2 regions of the Streptomyces sp. NPDC046985 genome follow, and region 1 is predicted to be linked to the other one. Evidence: riboswitches for the same ligand, from Rfam matches in the RefSeq annotation. Region 1 holds a riboswitch; the other holds the start of a gene.
What was found. Region 1 has a riboswitch for glycine ahead of gcvT (glycine cleavage system aminomethyltransferase GcvT). Riboswitches for the same ligand answer to the same signal wherever they lie in the genome.
Positions count from the first base shown of each region.

Region 2: it holds a riboswitch for glycine, as region 1 does, so the genes downstream of both, gcvP (aminomethyl-transferring glycine dehydrogenase) here and gcvT (glycine cleavage system aminomethyltransferase GcvT) in region 1, are expected to answer to the same signal.

Region 1 is NZ_JBEYWK010000012.1:194,258-199,007, forward strand. Features, by position in the region: gene ABZ861_RS17775 (enhanced serine sensitivity protein SseB) at 1-247, opposite strand, end outside; glycine riboswitch at 931-1,031, shown strand; gene gcvT (glycine cleavage system aminomethyltransferase GcvT) at 1,184-2,311, shown strand; gene gcvH (glycine cleavage system protein GcvH) at 2,467-2,844, shown strand; gene glyA (serine hydroxymethyltransferase) at 2,862-4,136, shown strand; gene ABZ861_RS17795 (L-serine ammonia-lyase) at 4,230-4,750, shown strand, end outside.
Region 2 is NZ_JBEYWK010000007.1:8,440-13,189, forward strand. Features, by position in the region: gene ABZ861_RS10775 (MerR family transcriptional regulator) at 1-530, shown strand, start outside; gene ABZ861_RS10780 (DNA polymerase IV) at 625-2,031, shown strand; gene ABZ861_RS10785 (PRC-barrel domain-containing protein) at 2,265-2,648, opposite strand; glycine riboswitch at 2,761-2,855, shown strand; gene gcvP (aminomethyl-transferring glycine dehydrogenase) at 3,032-4,750, shown strand, end outside.

The DNA.
Region 1 (4,750 bases):
GGCCGTCGATCTCCAGGGTGGGCAGGTCCAGCGGACCGCCGTGCGGGCCGCGGCCGCCGGGCAGCGGCACCCACAGGAAGCCGCGGCCCAGCGCCTCCACGATCCGTCCGGCGGACGCGGGGGCGCCGAGGGAGGCCGACAGCACCTCCTCCACCTCGTTGCCGGGCCACCCGCCGCCGGAGTGGGGGTGCGTCTGCACCGGGAAGTTCGCCGGGAAGTCCGCGGAGTATTCCGCCGGGAAGTCCATTCGCCTACCGCCTGCTGGGAACCGCTGCTGTGGTGGAAAGGCTAACCGGTACGACCGCCGGACCGGCCGACCCGCTCGCCCCGCGCTCCGGGCCGCCGGGCGCACGCGCTCCGGGCCGCCCGGCGCATCCGCTCCGCGCTCCGGCCCGGCCCGGCCCGGCACGGCTCGGCCGCCGAGCGCGCGCGGGCGCGGGTCCGGGGCGCGGGACGACGGGCCGCGGACGGGAGAGCGCGGCACGCGGGGAGGGGAACGGCCCCCGCGTGCCCGCGCACACCGCCCGTGCGGGGTCCGTCACCGGCCGGTGACGGCAGCGTGTCCGCGCGCGGCGGTGCGGGACGACGGGCCACTGCCGGGAGACCGCGGCACGCGGGGAGGGGAACGGTCTCCGCGTGCCCGCGCGCACCGCCCGTGCGGGGTCCGTCACCGGCCGGTGACGGCAGCGTGTCCGCGCGCGGCGGTGCGGGACGACGGGCCGCTGCCGGGAGACCGCGGCACGCGGGGAGGGGAACGGCCCCCGCACGCCCGCACGCACCGCCCGTGCGCGGTCCGCCACCAGCCGGTGACGGCAGGGTGTTCGCGCGCGGCGGTCATGTGCGGTCCGCCACCGGTCGGTGACGGAGATCGCGCTGCCCCCGGCGGGCCGGGCGTGCGATGATGAGTCCGCCAACTGCATACCGGCCGTTTGAATCCGCGCGGGAGAGTCCCCAGCAGCAGCTTCGGCTGGGGCGCCGAAGGAGCAAGTCCCTCCCTTGAATCTCTCAGGCCCCGTTACCGCGCGGGCGAGGCACATCTGAAAAGCGGGCCGCCGCGGCGGCCCCACCCACGGTGCAAGCCGTGACCGTCCGGCGGCGGTCAGGGCGAACCTCTCAGGTTTTCGATGACAGATGGGGAGGACACGAGTTCCGTCCTCGCCCGCCACGCCTGGGAGACCGCCCGATGAGCAGTTCCGCACCCCCTCAGCCCCGCCGCACCGCGCTGGACGCGCTGCACCGCTCGCTCGGTGCGACGATGACCGACTTCGCCGGCTGGGACATGCCGCTGCGCTACGGCTCCGAGCGCGACGAGCACCTGGCCGTGCGCACCACGGCGGGCCTGTTCGACCTGTCCCACATGGGCGAGATCACCGTCGCCGGACCGCAGGCCGCCGCCCTGCTGAACCACGCCCTGGTCGGCGACATCGCCTCCGTGGGCGCGGGCCGCGCCCGCTACACCATGATCTGCCGGGCCGACGGCGGCATCCTGGACGATCTGATCGTCTACCGCCTGGCCGAGACCACTTACATGGTCGTCGCCAACGCCTCCAACGCCCAGACCGTCCTGGACGCCCTCACCGAGCGGGCGGCCGGCTTCGACGCCGAGGTCCGCGACGACCGGGACGCCTACGCCCTGATCGCGGTGCAGGGCCCCGCCTCCCCCGCGATCCTCGCGTCCCTGACCGACGCCGACCTCGACGGCCTGAAGTACTACGCCGGGCTGCCCGGCACGGTCGCCGGGGTCCCGGCGCTGATCGCGCGCACCGGCTACACCGGCGAGGACGGCTTCGAGCTGTTCGTCGCCCCGGACGGCGCCGAGAAGCTGTGGACGGCGCTGACCGACGCCGGCGCGGACGCCGGGCTGATCCCGTGCGGGCTGTCCTGCCGCGACACGCTGCGCCTGGAGGCCGGCATGCCGCTGTACGGGCACGAGCTGACGACCGAGCTGACCCCGTTCGACGCCGGGCTCGGCCGGGTGGTCAAGTTCGGCAAGGAGGGCGACTTCGTGGGCCGCGAGGCGCTGCGGGAGGCCGCGGAGCGCGCCGAGCGGAAGCCGCCGCGCGTCCTGGTCGGCCTGGTCGCCGAGGGCCGCCGCGTGCCGCGCGCCGGATACCCCGTCGTCGCCGGCGGCGAGGTGATCGGCGAGGTCACCTCCGGCGCCCCCTCCCCCACCCTGGGCAAGCCGATCGCCATGGCCTACGTGGACGCCGCGTACGCCGCGCCGGGCACGTCGGGTGTCGGCGTCGACATCCGGGGCAGCCACGAGCCGTATGAGGTCGTGGCGCTGCCCTTCTACAAGCGGCAGAAGTGATCCCTTCGCCAGCGGCGTGAGTGCCGCCGCCGACGGCGCGCTCCGGCACGACCGCCGGCGGCGGGCGGTGGCACGGGCTCCACGCCCCGCCCCCGCACGCCCCTTCGCCGTCCCCCCTTCCTCAGCACCCCCCCGCGTACAGGAGAATTCAGGCCATGAGCAACCCCCAGAAGCTGCGGTACAGCAAAGAGCACGAGTGGCTGTCGCCCGCCGAGGACGGCGTCGCGACGGTCGGCATCACGGAGTTCGCGGCCAACGCGCTCGGCGACGTCGTCTACGCCCAGCTCCCCGAGGTCGGCGACAGCGTGGCCGCGGGCGAGACCTGCGGCGAGCTGGAGTCCACCAAGTCGGTGTCCGACCTGTACTCGCCGGTCGGCGGCGAGATCACCGAGGTCAACCAGAACGTGGTGGACGACCCGTCGCTGGTGAACTCCGAGCCCTTCGAGGGCGGCTGGCTGTTCCGGGTGCGGGTCGCCGACGAGCCGGGCGACCTGCTCACCGCCGACGAGTACACGGCCCAGAACGCGGGCTGAGGAGCGGACGCGAGCAGATGACTGAGCACACCACCGTTCTCGACACCCCCCTGCACGAGCTGGACCCGGACGTGGCCGCCGCGGTCGACGCCGAGCTGCGCCGCCAGCAGTCCACGCTGGAGATGATCGCCTCGGAGAACTTCGCGCCGCTCGCGGTGATGGAGGCGCAGGGCTCCGTTCTGACCAACAAGTACGCCGAGGGCTACCCGGGCCGCCGCTACTACGGCGGCTGCGAGCACGTCGACGTGATCGAGCGGATCGCCGTCGACCGGATCAAGGCGCTGTTCGGCGCCGAGCACGCCAACGTGCAGCCGCACTCCGGCGCCCAGGCCAACGCGGCGGCGATGTTCGCGCTGCTCAAGCCCGGCGACACGATCATGGGCCTGGACCTCGCGCACGGCGGGCACCTGACCCACGGCATGAAGATCAACTTCTCCGGCAAGCTCTACGCCGTCGTCGCCTACCGCGTGGGCGAGGACGGCCGGGTCGACATGGCCGAGGTGGAGCGGCTGGCCAAGGAGTCCCGGCCGAAGCTGATCGTGGCCGGCTGGTCGGCCTACCCCCGGCAGCTCGACTTCGCCGCGTTCCGCCGGATCGCGGACGAGGTCGGCGCGTATCTGATGGTCGACATGGCGCACTTCGCCGGTCTGGTCGCGGCGGGCCTGCACCCCAACCCGGTGCCGCACGCCCACGTGGTCACCACCACCACGCACAAGACGCTGGGCGGTCCGCGCGGCGGGGTGATCCTGTCCACGGCCGAGCTGGCGAAGAAGATCAACTCGGCGGTCTTCCCCGGTCAGCAGGGCGGCCCGCTGGAGCACGTGATCGCGGCCAAGGCGGTGGCCTTCAAGGTCGCGGCCAGCGAGGACTTCGCCGAGCGCCAGCGCCGTACCCTGGAGGGCGCGCGCATCCTGGCCGAGCGCCTGGTGCGCGAGGACGCCCGCGCGGCCGGCGTGGACGTGCTGACCGGCGGCACCGACGTGCACCTGGTCCTGGTGGACCTGCGCGACTCGGAGCTGGACGGCCAGCAGGCCGAGGACCGCCTCCACGAGGTCGGGATCACGGTCAACCGCAACGCGGTGCCGAACGACCCCCGGCCGCCGATGGTCACCTCCGGTCTGCGGATCGGCACGCCCGCTCTGGCGACCCGCGGCTTCACCGCCGAGGACTTCGCCGAGGTCGCGGACGTGATCGCCGAGGCGCTGAAGCCGTCGTACGACGCCGAGACGCTCGCGGCCCGGGTGCGCGCCCTGGCCGACAAGCACCCGCTCTACCCGGGTCTGAACAAGTAAGTCACCCGAGAGGGGCGCCGCGCCCACCCGGCGGATTCCGGGGGCCGCGCGGCGCCCCGCCCCTCGCACCGCCCCCGCATCAAGGAGTCATCCGTGGCCATCTCGGTCTTCGACCTGTTCTCGATCGGCATCGGCCCGTCCAGCTCCCACACGGTCGGCCCGATGCGCGCCGCCCGCATGTTCGCCAGCCGGCTGCGCAGCGAGGACCTGCTGGAGCAGGCGGCCTCGGTGCGCGCGGAGCTGTACGGCTCCCTCGGCGCGACCGGCCACGGCCACGGCACGCCCAAGGCGGTGCTGCTCGGCCTGGAGGGCGACTCGCCCCGCACGGTGGACGTGGAGAGCGCCGACGAGCGGGTGGAGAAGATAAGGGCCGGAGGCCGGCTGCGCCTGCTGGGCGAGCACGAGATCGCCTTCTCCTACGACGACGACATGGTCCTGCACCGCCGCGAGACCCTTCCCTACCACGCCAACGGCATGACCCTGTGGGCGTACGACGCCTCGGGCGCCGAGCTGCTGAGCAAGACGTACTACTCGGTCGGCGGCGGCTTCGTGGTCGACGAGGACGCGGTGGGCGCGGACCGCATCAAGCTGGACGACACGGTGCTGAAGCACCC
Region 2 (4,750 bases), on a different contig from region 1:
CCGTGCCGAGCAGCAGAGGGGCGGCGCCCATGGCGTCCGAGGAGATCGGCTACCGCGGTCCGACGGCCTGCGCGGCGGCCGGCATCACCTACCGGCAACTGGACTACTGGGCGCGCACCGGTCTCGTGGAGCCGAGCGTGCGGCCCGCCTACGGATCCGGCACGCAGCGGCTGTACAGCTTCCGTGACGTCGTCGTCCTGAAGATCGTCAAGCGGTTCCTGGACACGGGCGTGTCGTTGCAGAACATCCGGACCGCCGTTCAGCACCTGCGGGAGCGCGGCTTCAGCGACCTGGAGCGCATGACGCTGATGAGCGACGGCGCCACGGTCTACGAGTGCACCTCGCCCGACGAGGTGCACGCTCTGCTCCAGGGCGGCCAGGGCGTCTTCGGCATCGCGGTCGGGGTGGTCTGGCGCGACGTGGAGAGCGCGCTGTCCCAGTTGCACGGCGAGCGCGTCGACACCGGGGAGACCCTGCTCGGCCACAACCCCGGCGACGAGCTGGCCCGGCGGCGCAACCGCGCGGTCTGAGCCGCCCGTCCGCCGGGCGCGCCCTGCCCGCGAGCACGCCTCGCAGCGGCCCTGTCGTAGGGCGTTGTCAGTGGTGTGGTGCAGCATCGGAGATGTGCGCACCACGCCGACGATCCTGCATCTCGACATGGACGCCTTCTTCGCGCAGGCGGAGCAGGCGTCCAAGCCGAGCCTGCGCGGCAAGGCGGTCGTCGTGGGCGGCCTCGGACCGCGCGGCGTGGTCGCCACCGCCTCCTACGAGGCCCGGGTCTTCGGCGTCCACTCCGCGATGCCCATGGCCCAGGCGCGGCGGCTCGCGCCGAACGCCGCGTACCTGGTGCCGCGGTTCGCGTTCTACCGATCGATCAGCGAACAGGTGATGAGCCTGCTGCGGGCGCTGTCGCCGCTCGTGGAGCCGCTGAGCCTGGACGAGGCCTTCGTGGACCTGGAGGCCGGGGGAGCGGCCTGGGACGGCGCGTCGGCCCGCTTGGCGGGCGCCAAGCTGCGCGCCGACATACGGGCCGTCACCGGCCTGACCGGCTCGGTGGGGCTGGCCGCCTCGAAAATGCTGGCGAAGATCGCCTCCGAGCAGGCCAAACCCGACGGGCTGGTGCTCGTCGAGCCCGGCACCGAGCGGGGCATGCTCGGCCCCATGTCGGTGCGGACGCTGCCCGGCGTCGGGCCGGCCACGGGCGACCATCTGCGGCGGGCCGGGATCCACACCGTCGAGGAGATCGCCGAGGCGGGCGAGGCCGAGCTCGTGCGCCTGCTGGGCAGGGCGCACGGGCACGCCCTGCACGCCATGGCGCTGGCGCTCGACGAGCGGCCCGTGGTGGCCGAGCGGGAGGCCAAGTCGATCTCCGTGGAGGACACCTACGACGTGGACATCCACGACCGCCCGCGGGTCGGCCTTGAGGTCCAGCGGCTCGCCGACCGGTGCGTGCGCCGGCTGCGCGCGGCCGGTCTGTCGGGGCGCACCATCGTGCTGAAGGTCCGGCGCTACGACTTCTCCACGCTGACCCGCTCCGAGACGCTGCGCGGGCCCACCGACGATCTGTCGGTGGTGCGGGAGGCCGCGGCGCGGCTGCTGGACGCGGTGGACACCACCGGCGGGGTCCGGCTGCTCGGCGTGGGCGTGTCCGGGCTGGCCGACTACACCCAGGAGGACCTGTTCGCACAGGCCGCCGGGGCACGGGTGGAGACCGCCGAGGAGGAGGGGCCGGAGGAGCCGGTCCCGCGGTCGGAGACCGTCGAGCGGCACTGGCGGGCCGGCCGCGACGTGCGGCACACCGAGTTCGGGCACGGCTGGGTGCAGGGCAGCGGCCTGGGCCGGGTCACCGTCCGGTTCGAGACCCCCTGCTCTCCGCCGGGGCGTGTGAAGACCTTCCGCCTCGACGACCCCGCCCTGGAGCCCGCCGACCCCCTCCCGCTGGTCCGCCCCAGTCCCCTGGAGACCGCGGGCCCGGCACCCCTCGCCGCCGACGGCGCCGCCGCGCCCGGTGGGCCGCCCGCGCCGGACTGACACCGGACCGGCGCTGACACCGGACCGGCGGCGCCGCGGGAGACCGGCGCGAACGACGCGGTCCGAGGGCCCCGGCGGGGCCCTCGACGACGCGTACGGGAGCGCGGACGACAGCGGATGAGGCGGATGAGGCGGCCGTGAGAGCGGGGAGAACGACGAGAGCAGTGAAAGCGATAAATAGCACACGACGGGGTGCGGGGGGCCGGGATCGGGTCACGGCCCGGAGGGCGGGGTCAGGACTCCTCGGAGCCCGAACCGGCCAGCCTGCCGAAGTCGCGGTCCGCGAGGGCCGGGGGAGGGGCGGGGGCGACGTCGAGACCGTAGTGGTGGTAGAGCTGAAGCTCCTGCTCCGGGGAGAGGTGGCGGCCGACCCCGAAGTCGGGCGCCACCTTGATCAGCGCCCTCTCGAACGGGACGCGCAGGCCGCCCTCGACCAGTTCGCTCGGCTCCAGCGGGACGAAGGCGTCCCGGGAGAACAGGCCGGTGCGTATCGCCGCCCACTCCGGCGCCCCGGTGGCGTCGTCGAGGTAGACCTCGTCCACTGTGCCGATCTTGTGGCCGTTCCGGTCGAACGCCTTGCGGCCGATCAGGTTGCGCGGATCGATCTCCGTCTGCACGGTACCTCCACATGGTCGCAACTCATCCGTTGCCACTACAAAAGAGCACAATCGGCCATGCGGCCACTCGAGCCAGGCCCCGGAGGCCACTGGTACTCTGGCAAGCGGCTGCTGACCCCGTGCGGGAGAGCCCTCCAGCATCACTGGGGGCGCCGAAGGAGCAAATCCTCCCCGGAATCTCTCAGGCCCACGTACCGCACGGACGAGGTCACTCTGGAAAGCAGAGCGAGCGTCGACGGCGCCCGCTCTCACCGACGGTGCAAGCCGGACCCCCGCACGCGGTCCGGTGAAGCTCTCAGGTTGAGATGACAGAGGGGGAGGCCGTCGGGGCACCTGTGTCGTGGTGTCCCTCGAAGGTCGTGTCAGACCAGGAGGCCTCCGCTATGACCGCCCAGCGCATTCCGCTCTCCGAGCTCGAACAGGGCACCCCCTTCGAGCAGCGCCACATCGGCCCCGGCCAGGACGCGCGCGCCAAGATGCTCGCGCAGGTCGGCTACGGCTCGCTCGACGAGCTCACCGCGGCCGCGGTGCCCGACGTGATCAAGAACGCCGACTCGCTGGAGCTGCCGGGCGCCCGCACCGAGGCCGAGGTCCTCGCCGAGCTGCGTTCCCTCGCCGACCGCAATCAGGTCCTCGCCCCGATGATCGGCCTCGGCTACTACGGGACCTTCACCCCGCCGGTCATCCTGCGCAACGTCATGGAGAACCCGGCCTGGTACACGGCGTACACCCCGTACCAGCCCGAGATCTCCCAGGGGCGGCTGGAGGCGCTGCTCAACTTCCAGACCGTGGTCGCCGACCTCACCGGCCTGCCGACCTCCGGCGCCTCCCTCCTCGACGAGGGCACCGCCGCCGCCGAGGCGATGGCGCTCTCCCGGCGCATGGGCAAGAACAAGAAGGGCCTCTTCCTGGTCGACGCCGACGCGCTCCCGCAGACCATCGCGGTCATCGAGACCCGCGCGGAGCCCACCGGCGTCGAGGTCGTCGTCGCCGACCTCAGCGGAGGCATCCCCGAGGAGATCGCCGGGCGCGAGATCAACGGCGTGCTCCTCCAGTACCCGGGCGCCTCCGGCGCCGTGCGGGACCTCGGGCCTGTGATAGCCCAGGCGCACGAGCTGGGCGCGCTGGTCACCGTCGCCGCCGACCTGCTCGCCCTCACCCTGCTGAAGTCCCCCGGCGAGCTGGGCGCCGACATCGCCGTCGGCACCACCCAGCGCTTCGGCGTCCCGATGGGCTTCGGCGGGCCGCACGCCGGCTACATGGCGGTCAGCGAGAAGTTCGCCCGCAGCCTGCCCGGCCGCCTGGTCGGCGTCTCCGTCGACGCCGACGGCAACAAGGCGTACCGCCTCGCCCTCCAGACCCGCGAGCAGCACATCCGCCGCGAGAAGGCCACCAGCAACATCTGCACCGCCCAGGTGCTGCTCGCCGTCATGGCCGGCATGTACGCCGTGTACCACGGCCCCGAGGGCCTGAAGGCCATCGCCCAGCGCACCCACCGCTACGCCGCCGTCCTCGCCGAAGGGCTGCGCTCCGCAGGTCTCGGCCTCGTCCACGGCGCCTACTTCGACACGCTCACCGTCGAGGTCCCCGGCCGCGCCGCCGAGGTCGTCGCCGCGGCCCGGGAGGGCGGCGTCAACCTGCGCCTGGTCGACGCCGACCACGTCTCGATCGCCTGCGACGAGACCACCGCGCGGGCCCAGCTCCGCACCGTCCTCTCCGCCTTCGGCGCGCACGGCGACGTCGACGCGCTGGACGCCGCCGCCGAGGAGGCGCTGACCGGCGACCTGCTGCGCACCGACGCCTACCTCGCCCACCCCGTCTTCCACCAGTACCGCTCCGAGACCGCGATGCTGCGCTACCTGCGCCGGCTCGCCGACCGCGACTACGCGCTCGACCGCGGCATGATCCCGCTGGGCTCCTGCACCATGAAGCTCAACGCGACCACCGAGATGGAGCCGGTCACCTGGCCCGAGTTCGGGCAGTTGCACCCCTTCGCGCCCGCCGAGCAGGCGCGGGGCTACCTCACCCTCATCCACGAGCTGGAGGACCGGCTCGCCGAGGTCACCGGCTACGACTCGGTGTCCCTCCAGCCCAACGCCGGG